DNA from 3 places in the Metabacillus sp. SLBN-84 genome. Region 3 is predicted to be linked to each of the others. Evidence: riboswitches for the same ligand, from Rfam matches in the RefSeq annotation. Region 3 holds a riboswitch; each other region holds the start of a gene.
What was found. Region 3 has a riboswitch for S-adenosylmethionine ahead of RKD52_RS20890 (Na+/H+ antiporter NhaC family protein). Riboswitches for the same ligand answer to the same signal wherever they lie in the genome.
Positions count from the first base shown of each region.

Region 1 (4,186 bases), on a different contig from region 3:
TTTATTTCCGCATCCTGCAGCAAAAGCAGCAAGTGCTGCAATGAGCGTTAAAATGATCCATTTTTTCATCATTGTTCTCTCCTATCGTCTTCTGATTTTTTTCGATAAAATGTTTCCTGAAGTCTGCAGTCCTTGAACAAGGACAACAAGAATGGCCACTGTTATGATCATGACAACCGTGTCAAAGCGCTGGTAGCCGTATGTAATGGCGAGATCTCCAAGCCCGCCTCCGCCGACAGCCCCTGCCATCGCAGATGCGCCGACAAGTCCGACTGTCGCAATCGTAAGACTTAATACAAGCGAGCTTAATGCTTCCGGAACAATAAATTTAAAGATAATCTGGCTTGGCGTTGCCCCCATTGCTTCTGCCGCTTCAATGACTCCCGGGTCAACTTCAAGCAGCGAGTTCTCTATTAATCTGGCAATATAAGGACCTGCGTAAAAGACAAGCGGCACAACAGCTGCAGCTGTTCCGATCGACGTTCCGACAATCAGTCTCGTCAGCGGAACAATCGCCACCATCAAAATGATGAACGGCACTGACCGGAAGAGATTCACAATCCCGTTCAGGATGTTAAAAATAATGGCATTTTCCCATAGATGCCCCTTTCGGGTAATGACCAGCAGCACGCCGAGCGGAAGGCCGATCAACGTGGAGAAAAGCAGGGAAAAACCTGTCATTGCGAGTGTTTCGACTAAAGCATCAATTATTTGCTGAGAATCAACTAGCATGTGCATTCACCTCTTTCACTGATACGTTCTCCTGGTTCATCACCAGAAGCGCTCTTTTTATTTCACTTTCTGTCCCCTGAAGTTCAACGATTAAGTGTCCAAACGGAATTCCCTGAAGCTCCGTAATGTTGCCGAACAGGACGTTGATATGGAGGTCAAATCGTTTCGCAATCTGCGAAAGGAGCGGCTGTCCTGAGGATTTGCCGACAAAGTTAATTTTGAAAATCTGTGCCTGGCTGTTTTCCTCCTGAACAAGCTTCAGGACCGATTCGGGAATAGAATCATTCAGAACAGAGCTGACAAAGTTTGAAGCGGTCTTTGTTTTCGGATTTGAGAAAACCTCAAACACAGAGCCTGATTCGATGATTTTCCCGCCTTCAATCACGGCCACTGTATCGCAAACCTCTCTGATAACTGACATTTCATGCGTGATCATGAGAATCGTAATGTTGTATTCATCGTTGATTTTTTTCAAAAGCTTCAGAATCGAAGCTGTTGTCTGAGGATCAAGCGCTGAGGTAGCTTCATCGCACAATAGAATGGATGGCTGGGTAGCAAGTGCTCTTGCAATTCCGACACGCTGTTTCTGGCCGCCTGATAACTGATCAGGGTACTGATTCGCTTTGTCCTCAAGTCCTACAAACGAGAGCAGCTCAGCAACCCGCTCCTTAATGACTTTCGGCGAGGCCTTTGAGAGAAGCAGCGGCATCGCCACATTTGCATAGACCGTTTTTGAATTCAGCAGATTGAAATGCTGAAACACCATGCCAATTTTCCGTTTGACTCCTCGCACATCCTTTTTGGAGAGAGCCGTCAAGTCAAGTCCATCAACAATGATCTGTCCTGCTGTTGGACGCTCGAGCAGGTTTACCGTGCGGATCAGCGTGCTTTTGCCCGCTCCGCTGAATCCGATAACTCCGCAAATTTCCCCTTTTTTCACCTCTAGATCAATGCCGTCAAGGGCTTTCACTTCATTGCCGCCGCTTTCGTATACCTTTGTGACGCCTTTAAATTCAATCATCTATGTAACCTCCCATTTATTTTGCATTAAAAAAACCCTCTTCTATCCGACAAGAAGAGGGCATGGCATAACGAATCACCGGTTCTCTTCTCATCTCCCAGGCAATCGCCTGCTGGAATTGGCACAGTACTTTTTCAAAAGTCCGCTGCCGAAGCATCATGGGGCCAGTCCCTCCGCTTCTCTGGATAAGAAAATCATGATTTAGTTTTGAAAAATAAAAACCTCTCCCTGAAAGACAGGAAGAGGCTGGATCTGCAAAAAAAGACCGTTCGCTCTTCTCATCTCTCAGGCTTCACGCCTGCTGGAGTTGGCACAGTTCTCATAATGAGTCCGCTGCCGAGGTTTCAAAGGGCCATATCCCTCCACCTCTCGTGATAAGAAGCTATATTTTCGATGTGTCTTACTTTACTCTCGTATTTTCTAAAAGTCAACACTTTTTTAAAAAATCAGTTGGACTGCTTAGAAAGTCTGCGGAATTTAAACTGCTGCCACTGAAAACGGATAAAGCAGCCGATGCAAAAACCGAGAATCGCAACAAATGCAGCAATGGCAACCATAATAGTCGCCGCATAGGCAAGCACCGTCCAGTCAAGCATGTGTCCGGCAAACCCAAGGCTCAGGCAGATCACTGCTATCACCTGATTAAACTGCTGCTGATCAAAATCTTCTTGTATATAGGCTGAAGGCTCTTTTTTCAAAAAGATGCCTGCAGCTTTCATAATCGGGTTTACTTTAAACAGCAGTCCCATAATTCCGGCCGTAAGAGGCACCAGTAAAAAAGCGCCCATGCCGCTGATCCAGAACGCTGCAGCGGATAGAACGATCACCCATTGATTGACTAACACTAGAGGTTTTGGAATGGTTTTCACACTAAAACCCACCTGTCTGATTGGAATATAAGTATTTTACTCCAGGCAGGCAACTTTGTGAAGAGGATTGCTTAAGGAAGTGATTGACAGCTATCTCTCCAGCATGATAAGATCATTAAAACCAACTAAACCAATAAGAATTAAATATAAACTATCAAGAGTGAACGAGAGATCTGGCTCCATGACTTCACAGCAGCCGCCGCACGCCGGAAAGGTGCTCCAACCAGCAAAGCACGATGCTTTGGCCGATAAAGACAAACCCTCTCTTGTCAGCTGTAAGCAGGAGAGGGTTTTTTAGTTCAAAATTGATTGGGAGGAAATGATGATGACGACGAAACATGTGCCTGTCCTTGCAGGAGCTGAAAGCTTTTTTCATAAAGGAAATGAGATCGGCATTCTTCTGTGCCACGGATTTGCCGGTACGCCTCAGAGTGTAGGCGAGCTTGGAAAACTTTTGGCCGCAAAGGGCTATACCGTTTATGCCCCGCGCCTGAAAGGCCACGGAACTACTCCCCTCGATTTTGAAGACTGCTGCTTTACAGACTGGATTCAAAATATCGAAGAAGCCTATAAAAAGCTTAGAAAAGTGTGTCGCAGGATCTTTGTTGCCGGGCAGTCCATGGGCGGAATATTAGCGGCTCACCTTGCCTGCAGGCACCAGGAAATTGACGGCCTTATCACCATCAATGCAGCACTCAGTGTTCCAGGCTATGAGGTTTTTCAGCACGAAATCGAACCCCGTTTCATTCCAGAAGGAAGACCGGATATCAAAGCGGACGATATTGAAGAAATTACGTATGAAGCCGTTCCGATTAAAGCCGTCCACAACCTGCTGACGCTCATCAATACAACGAAACCCGTGCTTTCTGAAGTAACCTGTCCGGCCCTGATTTTCAAATCAGAAGAAGACCATGTTGTTCCGGCCTCAAGCTCAGATGTTCTTTTCCATGCCATCTCATCTCCTTTTAAACAGATGGTCAGCCTCACGAATTCCTATCATGTGGCCTCAATGGATTTTGACAAAGATATCATTGCAGAAAAAACAGCCGGCTATATTGAACTTTGCTGCTCCAGGGAGTATAAATTGTCTGTCTGAATCTGCTAAACTGTAGACAGGTGATGAACATGTTCTTAAAATCAATCAAACTGCTGAAAGAGAATATCCCCTCTTTTAAAACATATCCCTTTTCCATTCCGGCCATTGCCTGTATGGATGAGCTGAGGCTGACAAGCCCTGTTACTTTTTTCGTCGGTGAAAACGGCTCGGGAAAATCGACCCTGATGGAGGCCGTTGCCTATCAGTGCGGCTTTAACACTGCAGGCGGAAGCCACCATCTATACAAGCCGAGAAGCTCGGAGTCAGACCTTGGCGATTACATACGGCTCGGATGGATGCCCAAAGTGAAAAATGGTTTCTTTCTCAGAGCAGAATCTTTTTTCCAGTTTGCCTCCCATCTTGAAGAGCTCAGTGAAGATCCTCTATCAGGAGATGTCTTCGGTGCATACGGAGGAAAATCGCTTCACGAACAGTCTCACGGTGAGTCGTTCTTGTCCCTGTTCCTAA
Region 1 covers NZ_JBRJIP010000001.1:722,890-727,075, reverse strand. The annotation lists gene RKD52_RS03490 (MetQ/NlpA family ABC transporter substrate-binding protein) at 1-69, opposite strand, end outside; gene RKD52_RS03485 (methionine ABC transporter permease) at 82-732, opposite strand; gene RKD52_RS03480 (methionine ABC transporter ATP-binding protein) at 722-1,753, opposite strand; SAM riboswitch class I at 1,841-1,945, opposite strand; SAM riboswitch class I at 2,029-2,134, opposite strand; gene RKD52_RS03475 (DUF4395 domain-containing protein) at 2,200-2,622, opposite strand; SAM riboswitch class I at 2,771-2,877, shown strand; gene RKD52_RS03470 (alpha/beta hydrolase) at 2,948-3,718, shown strand; gene RKD52_RS03465 (AAA family ATPase) at 3,748-4,186, shown strand, end outside.
Region 1: another riboswitch for S-adenosylmethionine. It lies ahead of RKD52_RS03480 (methionine ABC transporter ATP-binding protein); the one in region 3 lies ahead of RKD52_RS20890 (Na+/H+ antiporter NhaC family protein).

Region 2 (4,186 bases), on a different contig from region 3:
CTGTCAGACAGGGTAATGCCCGGAATCTCATTATGAATAAATTCGGCATTCCGGCTGCTGGTGAGCGGCATAATGCCGATATAAACCGGTACGGTTAAGTGTTTTGTTTCTTCATAGACATCAAGCAGCTGTTTTTCGGAATAGATCGGCTGGGAGATAAAATAATCAGCGCCGCACGCTATTTTTTTCTCCAGCCTTTTAACGGCTTTATCAAGGTACTTCACATTCGGGTTAAAGGCGGCGGCAACTGAGAAGTTCGTTTTTTCGCCAAGCGGTTTTCCTGAGTAAGAAAGCCCGTCATTAAATTGCTTAATCAGACTGATCAAGTCAAAGGAAGAAAGGTCATAAACAGAAGTTGCCCCCGGGAAATCCCCGATTTTGGACGGATCTCCTGTTATGGCTAAAACATCTGTTAAGCCGAGAGTATGGAGACCCATTAAATGTGACTGCAGGCCAATTAAATTCCGGTCACGGCACGTAATATGGATCAGCGAGCGGAGTCCATGGGTCTGCTGGACAATGGATCCCATCGCGCCATTGCTGATTCTTGGGGAAGCAAGAGAGTTATCCGCAAGAGTTAAGGCATCGATTCCAGCCTCCTGAAGGGCCTTTGCTCCTTTTAAAAATTTTTCAATACCGAGCTTTTTCGGCGGGTCAAGCTCGACAATAATGGATCGTTTTTCTTTTACGATATCCTGCAGCGGAGGATACTTTCTCTCGGCAGCTGAGGCAATGGAGATTTCTTCTTTCCTAGCTTTCACCTTCTTTTCTGTCACTGGAGGCAGTCCTTTAAGTGCAGAAGCCATCGCCCTGATATGATCAGGAGTCGTTCCGCAGCAGCCGCCTATTAATCTCGCACCCTGATTTCTAAAAGCAAGTGCGCTTTCAGCGAAGTATTTTTCACCGGATCCGTAAACAAGTCTGCCTTCCTCAATGGTCGGGAGGCTGCTGTTCGGATAAACAGACAGGAAGGCCTTTTCGGGAAGAGGAACTTCTTCCAGAGATGAGAGCATATGATATGGCCCAAGCCTGCAGTTCAGCCCGACAACATTCGCCCCGAGCTCCTCAAGCTGGGACAGGCCGTCAGAAAGAGGAGTACCGTCCTGAAGAACGCCGATTTCATGAAGGGAAATGTTCGTTATAATCGGCAAGTCTGTTTCTTTTCTTGCAATCTCAAGAACCGTCTTCATTTCTTCAAGATCATAATACGTTTCAAGCAGGAGGCCGTCCGGCTCTTCGTTCAGCAGAAGATAAAGCTGCTCCCTGAAATTTCGCCGCAGGTCCTCAAGCGAATAAGAGCCCTTTTTAAAAGCACGGACCCCGCCGATTGTTCCGAGGACATAGGCTGAGGTGCCTTCCGCAGCTTGCTTTGCAATCTGCACAGCCTTGCGGTTAATGGCGCGCACCTCATCTTCAAGCCCGTATCTCGACAGCTTGATATAATTGGCCCCGTACGTATTTGTCTGAATGACATCAGCTCCGGCATCAAGATACGCCTTATGAACATTCAGAATGTCATCGGGTTTTGACAGGTTCAGTTCTTCAAAACACCGGTCCACACCGTGGGAATAAAGCAGGGTGCCCATTGCTCCGTCCCCGATCAGAATTTTTGTCTGCAAGTCTGTTAAAAGTGCCAAAGCTATAAACCTCCTAAAATACAGCTGATAATGGGAAAAAGAAAAAAGCCTTCCAAGAAGAAGACTTTTGAGTATGCATGACTTCTTCTTATCGTCCGATGGATGCATCGCTGGAATTAGCACCTTGGTTTACGCCAGGTTGCTGAAGCTTCGACGGGCCAGTCCCTCAGCTTCTCTAGATAAGAATCAAAAATATGAAATTGGCTAAATGATATTATATCTAATTTACATGTTTTTTTCAGGAGATTCAAGTGCGAAAAGTAAAAGTTTTCTGAATTGATGAGGAATTCTTGCCACAGTCCGGATAAAAAAAGACCCAGCAGGAAAAACCTGCTGAGTCCACGCGTTTATCTGAAATTAATGAACTGAACATCGATCGGCAGATCCGCTCCGCGGACAGCTGCAATCACCTGCTGCAGGTCGTCCTTGCTTTTGCCGGTTACGCGGACCTGATCATCCTGAACCTGCGTTTTCACTTTAAGCCCTGCATTTTTTATGATCGCGTTAATCTTTTTCGCATTGTCCTTATCAATACCCTGGACAAGCTTTGCACGCTGGCGGATGGTGCCGCCTGATGCGCCTTCAATTTTTCCGTAATCAATATTGCGCGTTGCCACATTGCGCTTGATCAGTTTTGAAATGAACACATCCTTCAGCTGATCCATTTTGAACTCATCATCAGAAACTAAAACAAGCTCCTCTTTTTCAAGCGTGATGCTGCTTTTGCTTCCTTTAAAATCATAGCGTGTGCCGATTTCTTTCATCGTCATCGTGATGGCATTTGTTACCTCAGGCATATCCACCTTCGACACAATATCAAACGAACTGTCCTTGGCCATAAGAATCCTCCCAAAAGTTTGTATTATCTTTAGATTATAGTAGAATGTACATGATATAACAACTAACGGCAGTTCAGCTGCAAAGGAAGGAACGAACACATGAATCCCGGAACGTTTATGACGCTTAAAATAGATGAAAAAGTAGATTACGGATATTATTTAGCAGATGGAGAAAGCCGAGTACTGCTTCACAAAACGGAAATCACTGAACCAATTGAAGAATTGGATGAGGTTGAGGTGTACCTGATTGTGGACCATGAAGACCGTCTCGCTGCAACAATGAAAAAGCCGACGATATCAGAAGACCGGTTCGGATGGGTAGAAGTAGTCAGTGTCAGGGAAGACATGGGGGCATTCGTCGACATTGGCCTTTCAAAAGATGCACTTGTCGACAACGATATTCTTCCGGCCTATGTAAGTGTATGGCCAAAAGAAGGCGACAAGCTCTACTGTTCCCTGAAAGTGACGAAAAACGGAAGATTTTTCACAAAACTTGCAACGGAAGATGTCATGCAGGAAAACATCGTCCCGGCTGCAGGAGTCCGGAACAATCAGACTGTTACTGGCAGAGTCTACCGAATCATTATTGCCGGTTCTTTCATCATAACTGAAGAAGGCTACAAAGGATTCATCCACTCCTCCCAGCGCAAAAGAGAGCCGCGTCTTGGCGAACTTGTAACAGGACGAGTTGTTGATGTGAAGGAAGACGGCACCCTTAACGTTTCTCTCCTTCCATTCAAACATGAGGCATTGGATGAGGATGCACAAGTGATCTGTGATTACATGGAAGAAAGAGGAGGAGCCATGCCCTTCTTTGACAAGAGCGATCCCGATGACATCAAAGAACGCTTCAACATGAGCAAAGGGGCATTCAAGCGTGCGCTCGGCTCACTTATGAAAGCAGGAAAGGTCTATCAGGAAGACGGCTGGACTTATTTTAAAAAAGAACAACAGTAAGCGCCTATGCGTTTGCTGTTTTTTTATGGGGAAAATTTGATTTTGGGTTTTTGCCGGTGGGAATAGTATTGTTTTATGATGGATGTGTAAAGAAGGAAGGGCAGGTGGTGATTGATCCGAAATTAAGGAAGGGGAATTGATTTATGGAACTGAAAAAATGAATGAGGAATTGATGGATCTGATAAAAACGAAAGGGGATGTTTATTAGTTGAAGGACTTAAAGGAAAACCGGGAATTGCTTGTTTACCGGAGCTTGAACGCCAGAAGTATGCTGGATGAGGAAGCTCTTAATCAATTGCGGAATCTCGAAAAAGGCTTTGAAGGAGAAAAGTATTTTGAGCAGTGGCTTATTGAGAAAGGAGGGGATGGCATAGTATTAAGCGATCTGCTTTTTGAAATCAGCGGATCATTCGTACAAATTGATTCCCTGTTTATCAAACCTGATAAAATGTACGTATTCAATGTAAAGAACTCTGAAGGTGATTACTTCGCAGAAGAAGAAAGATGGTCGACCCCGGCCAAAAAAGAAATGAAAAACCCCCTGCTTCAGCTCAAAAGAAGTGAAGCCTTGCTCACTCGGCTCCTCCAGGATCAAAGCATCAAGTTTCCCCTCGAACCATTTGTCGTCTTTGTAAACCACCGCTTTCACCTCTACAATGCTCCAATGGACCAACCCATCATTTATCACCCCCAGCTGAACCGTTTTGCAGAAAAACTCAATCACAAGCCGGGCAGATTAACCGGCTTTCATGA
Region 2 covers NZ_JBRJIP010000001.1:3,305,099-3,309,284, reverse strand. The annotation lists gene RKD52_RS16910 (bifunctional homocysteine S-methyltransferase/methylenetetrahydrofolate reductase) at 1-1,637, opposite strand, end outside; SAM riboswitch class I at 1,723-1,823, opposite strand; gene RKD52_RS16905 (YajQ family cyclic di-GMP-binding protein) at 1,985-2,476, opposite strand; gene RKD52_RS16900 (CvfB family protein) at 2,576-3,433, shown strand; gene RKD52_RS16895 (nuclease-related domain-containing protein) at 3,642-4,186, shown strand, end outside.
Region 2: another riboswitch for S-adenosylmethionine. It lies ahead of RKD52_RS16910 (bifunctional homocysteine S-methyltransferase/methylenetetrahydrofolate reductase); the one in region 3 lies ahead of RKD52_RS20890 (Na+/H+ antiporter NhaC family protein).

Region 3 (4,186 bases):
ATGAACGCCGATCATCCGCTGCCAGTCCGGTGAAAGCTTGATCTCCAGATAGTTTTCGAAAAACTGCCTGAGCTTTTCTTCAGCCGTTTCCTTTATACGGAAACGTTCTTTTAATCCTGCGATATTTTCTTCTGTCTTTCTTTGCATCAGCTGCAGATAAATCTCTTCCTTGCTTTTGAAATAGTTATAGATGGCTCCTTTGCTCAATCCGGATTCTGCTACAATGTCATCGATGGTGGCCAGCTGGAACCCTTTTTCACCGAACGCCTTCAGAGAACTGTCCAGAATATGCCGCTTCTTCTTCTCCTTATATTCCTCTGATACAATTGGAGCCATTTGCAGCCCGCCCTTCTTTTTTTAAAACCGACTATATAGTCCATATTATTCCATACACAACGAAAAATTCAAACAATTTTGATTATGAATCGAGTAAAAACTGCCATTGGTCTCCATTGGTTGTGCCTCATATAAATCCACTGGAAAGAGGAGGAAATAATGATATGATAAATTTATACGCCCTGCCAGAAGGAATGCATCAACAAACTGTTACTCCTTTGGGGAATAAATAGTAACTTTTTGAGGTGGAAAATGATCATAGAGACATTGAAGTCTTTGAAAGCGAAGCTAGATGGAGATGGTAGAATTCGAATTCATTTGAGTGATGGTACGGTAGCAGAAAAGAAATGTTTGTTTTTTGACCCCGCATCATTACAAGAATTGAATGAATTTAACTTTGTTTTACCGGATGACTATAAGACGTTTTTAACCTTACATAATGGGGTAAGAATTTCCACTGATGATTGGGGGAGCGGCGTTTTTGTCCACAGTTTAAAGGAAACAATACAAGAAACCCTCTCTATTTCTCATCTAATTCCTCAAAAATATTATTGTGTAATGAGATACGCAGATGTTGGATATTTTTTAATAGACGAAGAAAAAGTTAAAAGAGGAGAAAAAGATTATTTATTTTATGAGGACATTGATAATAGCGATCCTCCACAAAACCTTAAAATGACCTTTGAAGAGTTTATAGAAAAACTAATTGAATTTGAAGGTGAATTATTCTGGTTAATGAAATAAATAGAAAAAGGGCCGATACGAAATTGTATTGGCCCTTTTTCTATTTCTGCTTCTGCTATTGAACCCTATATTTCATTTAGAGAATTAACAAAAAACTAAAATAATTTAGAATATAATTCGAGTAAAAACTGCCATTTGACTTTTGCACCGCAACCCCTTAATGTAGTAAAGGTATTTTTTAAAACACACATATCATCTTCTTATTAAGAGAGGCAGAGGGACTGGCCCTGTGATGCCTCGGCAGCGGACTCGCATTCTTGAGTGCTGTGCCAATTCCAGCAAGCCATGCGCTTGAAAAATGAGAAGAGCTTATTTCCATTCCGGATATAGGATCTCTTCTTGTTATCAAGAGGAGATCTTTTTTTATGCGGCTGCTTTTATCAGCAGAGAGCGGAACACTATGAATATGAAGAATTGAAAGGTGGTTATTATGGACACAAAAGCTAACGGCTGGGCACTTTTGCCCCTCGTTATTTTCATCGGACTGTTTGTGGGATCGGGCATCATCACAGGAGACTTCTATAAAATGCCGATCCTTGTGGCAATCCTTGTTGCCGCAGCAGCAGCTCTTATCATGAACCGGAAAGAAAGCTTCACATCAAAAGTGGAGAGCTTTTCAAAAGGAGCCGGACACCCCGACTTAATGATCATGGTCTTTATCTTTATTCTTGCGGGTGCTTTTTCGGAGGTGGCAAAAGGGATGGGAGCCGTTGAATCAACGGTTAACCTGGCACTTACCTTTCTCCCTCAAAGCCTGCTGATTGCAGGACTGTTTATCATTGGTGCGTTTATTTCGCTTGCGATGGGTACCTCTACAGGAACGATTGCAGCTCTTGCGCCGATTGGAGTCGGAATAAGTACAGAGGCAGACATCTCTGCGGCTCTTGCAATGGGTGCCATTATTGGCGGTGCCATGTTTGGAGATAACTTATCGTTCATCTCGGATACAACCATTGCGGCTGTTCGAACACAGCAAACGGAAATGAGAGACAAGTTTAAAGTAAACTTCTTCATCGTCCTGCCTGCAGCCATCGTAACGTGCGTCATTCTGTTTGTGATGACACTTGGAGGTCAGGCGCCTGTTTCGCCCGACGCATACAGCTGGGTAAAAATGCTTCCATACATCGGGGTTCTTGCAGCAGCCCTGCTCGGAATGAATGTGATTGTTGTTCTTGCAGGCGGAATTATCCTTTCCGGTATGATTGGAATAGCAGACGGCAGCTACACATTAACAGCGTTTCTGCAGAAAATAACAGACGGCATTATGGGAATGGCCGAGCTTGTCATTCTTTCGCTCCTGATTGGCGGTATGGTAGAGCTTATCAAGCGTAATGGCGGCATTCACTTTATTCTCGAAACCATGACAAAGCGCATTTCCTCCAAAAAAGGAGCGGAATTTGCGATTGCAGGCCTTGTCAGCTCAACGAACCTTGCAACGGCAAACAACACAATCTCAATCATTGCGACTGGCCCACTTGCCAAAGATATGGCGGACAAGTATGAAATCGATAAACGAAAATCAGCCAGTCTTCTCGATATCTTTTCATGCAGCATCCAGGGACTGATCCCCTACGGTGCGCAGATGCTTTCAGCGGCTGAATTTGCTTCCATCTCGCCGACAAGCATTCTGCCGTACTCGTTTTATCCGGTACTGATTGCCCTGTGCGGTATTGTGGCGATCTTGATTCAATTTCCGCGATTTAAAAGAAAAGCAGCGTAAGAAAATGAACAGCGTCCTTTTTGGTAACGGGTTCGGCTGAAAGGTGCAAACTGCTAAATAACACGGTAAATAAAATATCAATCAGCATACTAATTTGCATATAAATTGGTATGCTTTTTTATTGATATAAATAGGTTTACTTGTAATTCTTACTCAAATTTAACATATCAAATCGCATAGGAATTAGCAGGATTTCCTTCTAATTTTTCATTTTTTGATCTTCAAAGAAAAAGTAGTTGACACATAAAATTAATTTATGATATTATTAAAAATTTGATTAAAAACAATATACATGTTAAGCTTAAGAAGGTTACCATATATGGAGGTGGATTATTTGTTTCAAATTGGCGATAACATTGTTTATCCAATGCACGGAGTCGGTGTAATTAAAGCTATAGAAGATAAGGAAATATCAGGAAAAAACCAACAGTATTATGTCATAAATATGTTAATAGGTAATATGCAGGTCATGATTCCTACAGATAAAATATTGAGTTCAAGTATACGCCCAGTTACTGACATAATTGCATTAAAGCACATCATACACATTTTTCAGCATGGAGAATCAGATAAATTACTGACGTGGAAACAAAGGTATAAAGTGAACACGGACAAAATTAAAACTGGCAACATACAAGAAGGTGCTGAAGTTATACGCGATTTAATGCGTATGAAGAAAGAAAAGGCACTTAATACAAGTGAAAAAAAAATGTTGGATAACGCACATGAATTTTTGATTAGTGAACTGGGAGTCATTAAAGGGATCACTGATAATCAAATAAGTAGTTTCTGTTAAGGTTAATTATAGATAATGTATTACAACTCCCGAGAATACCCTGAATTTGACGGGAATATGATGCTTATTAAGAGTAAATCTTTTCAAAATCAGCCAACTTCTTCAGCTCACTATTAGAGCATTAACCTCTTTTGTTATTTCTGCAATCTAATCCATTTCTATTTTTGAATTTCTTTTACGAACGTTTGAAGTTTCATCAAATAACTCGATAAAATAATCGCTTGATTTTTGCAATCCTGATTCACACTGGCACGGACAAGGAGCCGTAAGGATGAAAGAGAGGTAGGGCTTTCATTGTTTTAGGTATACAATTTATTATCTAGTCCGTTATTTCTAGAAAAAAACAATCAATATCACCTCTATCCTTGAGAATTTTGTACATCAACTGAGACAGTGAATAGTAATTGTTTCTTCTTTACGTAAAAAAGATAATCGAATGGGTAACACCATATGGTCAAATGCAAAAATGGTTTCCAGACTAGGAAACCATTTTTTGTTTCATTCACATATAGGTAAGATTAGTGGTGATGGTCTTAATCCTTTAATGAAGGATAACGTGGACTTTCTTCATCTTGGCTTTTTATTTCTTT
Region 3 covers NZ_JBRJIP010000004.1:35,283-39,468, reverse strand. The annotation lists gene RKD52_RS20900 (TetR/AcrR family transcriptional regulator) at 1-336, opposite strand, end outside; gene RKD52_RS20895 (SMI1/KNR4 family protein) at 589-1,080, shown strand; SAM riboswitch class I at 1,278-1,385, shown strand; gene RKD52_RS20890 (Na+/H+ antiporter NhaC family protein) at 1,508-2,800, shown strand; gene RKD52_RS20885 (CarD family transcriptional regulator) at 3,120-3,596, shown strand.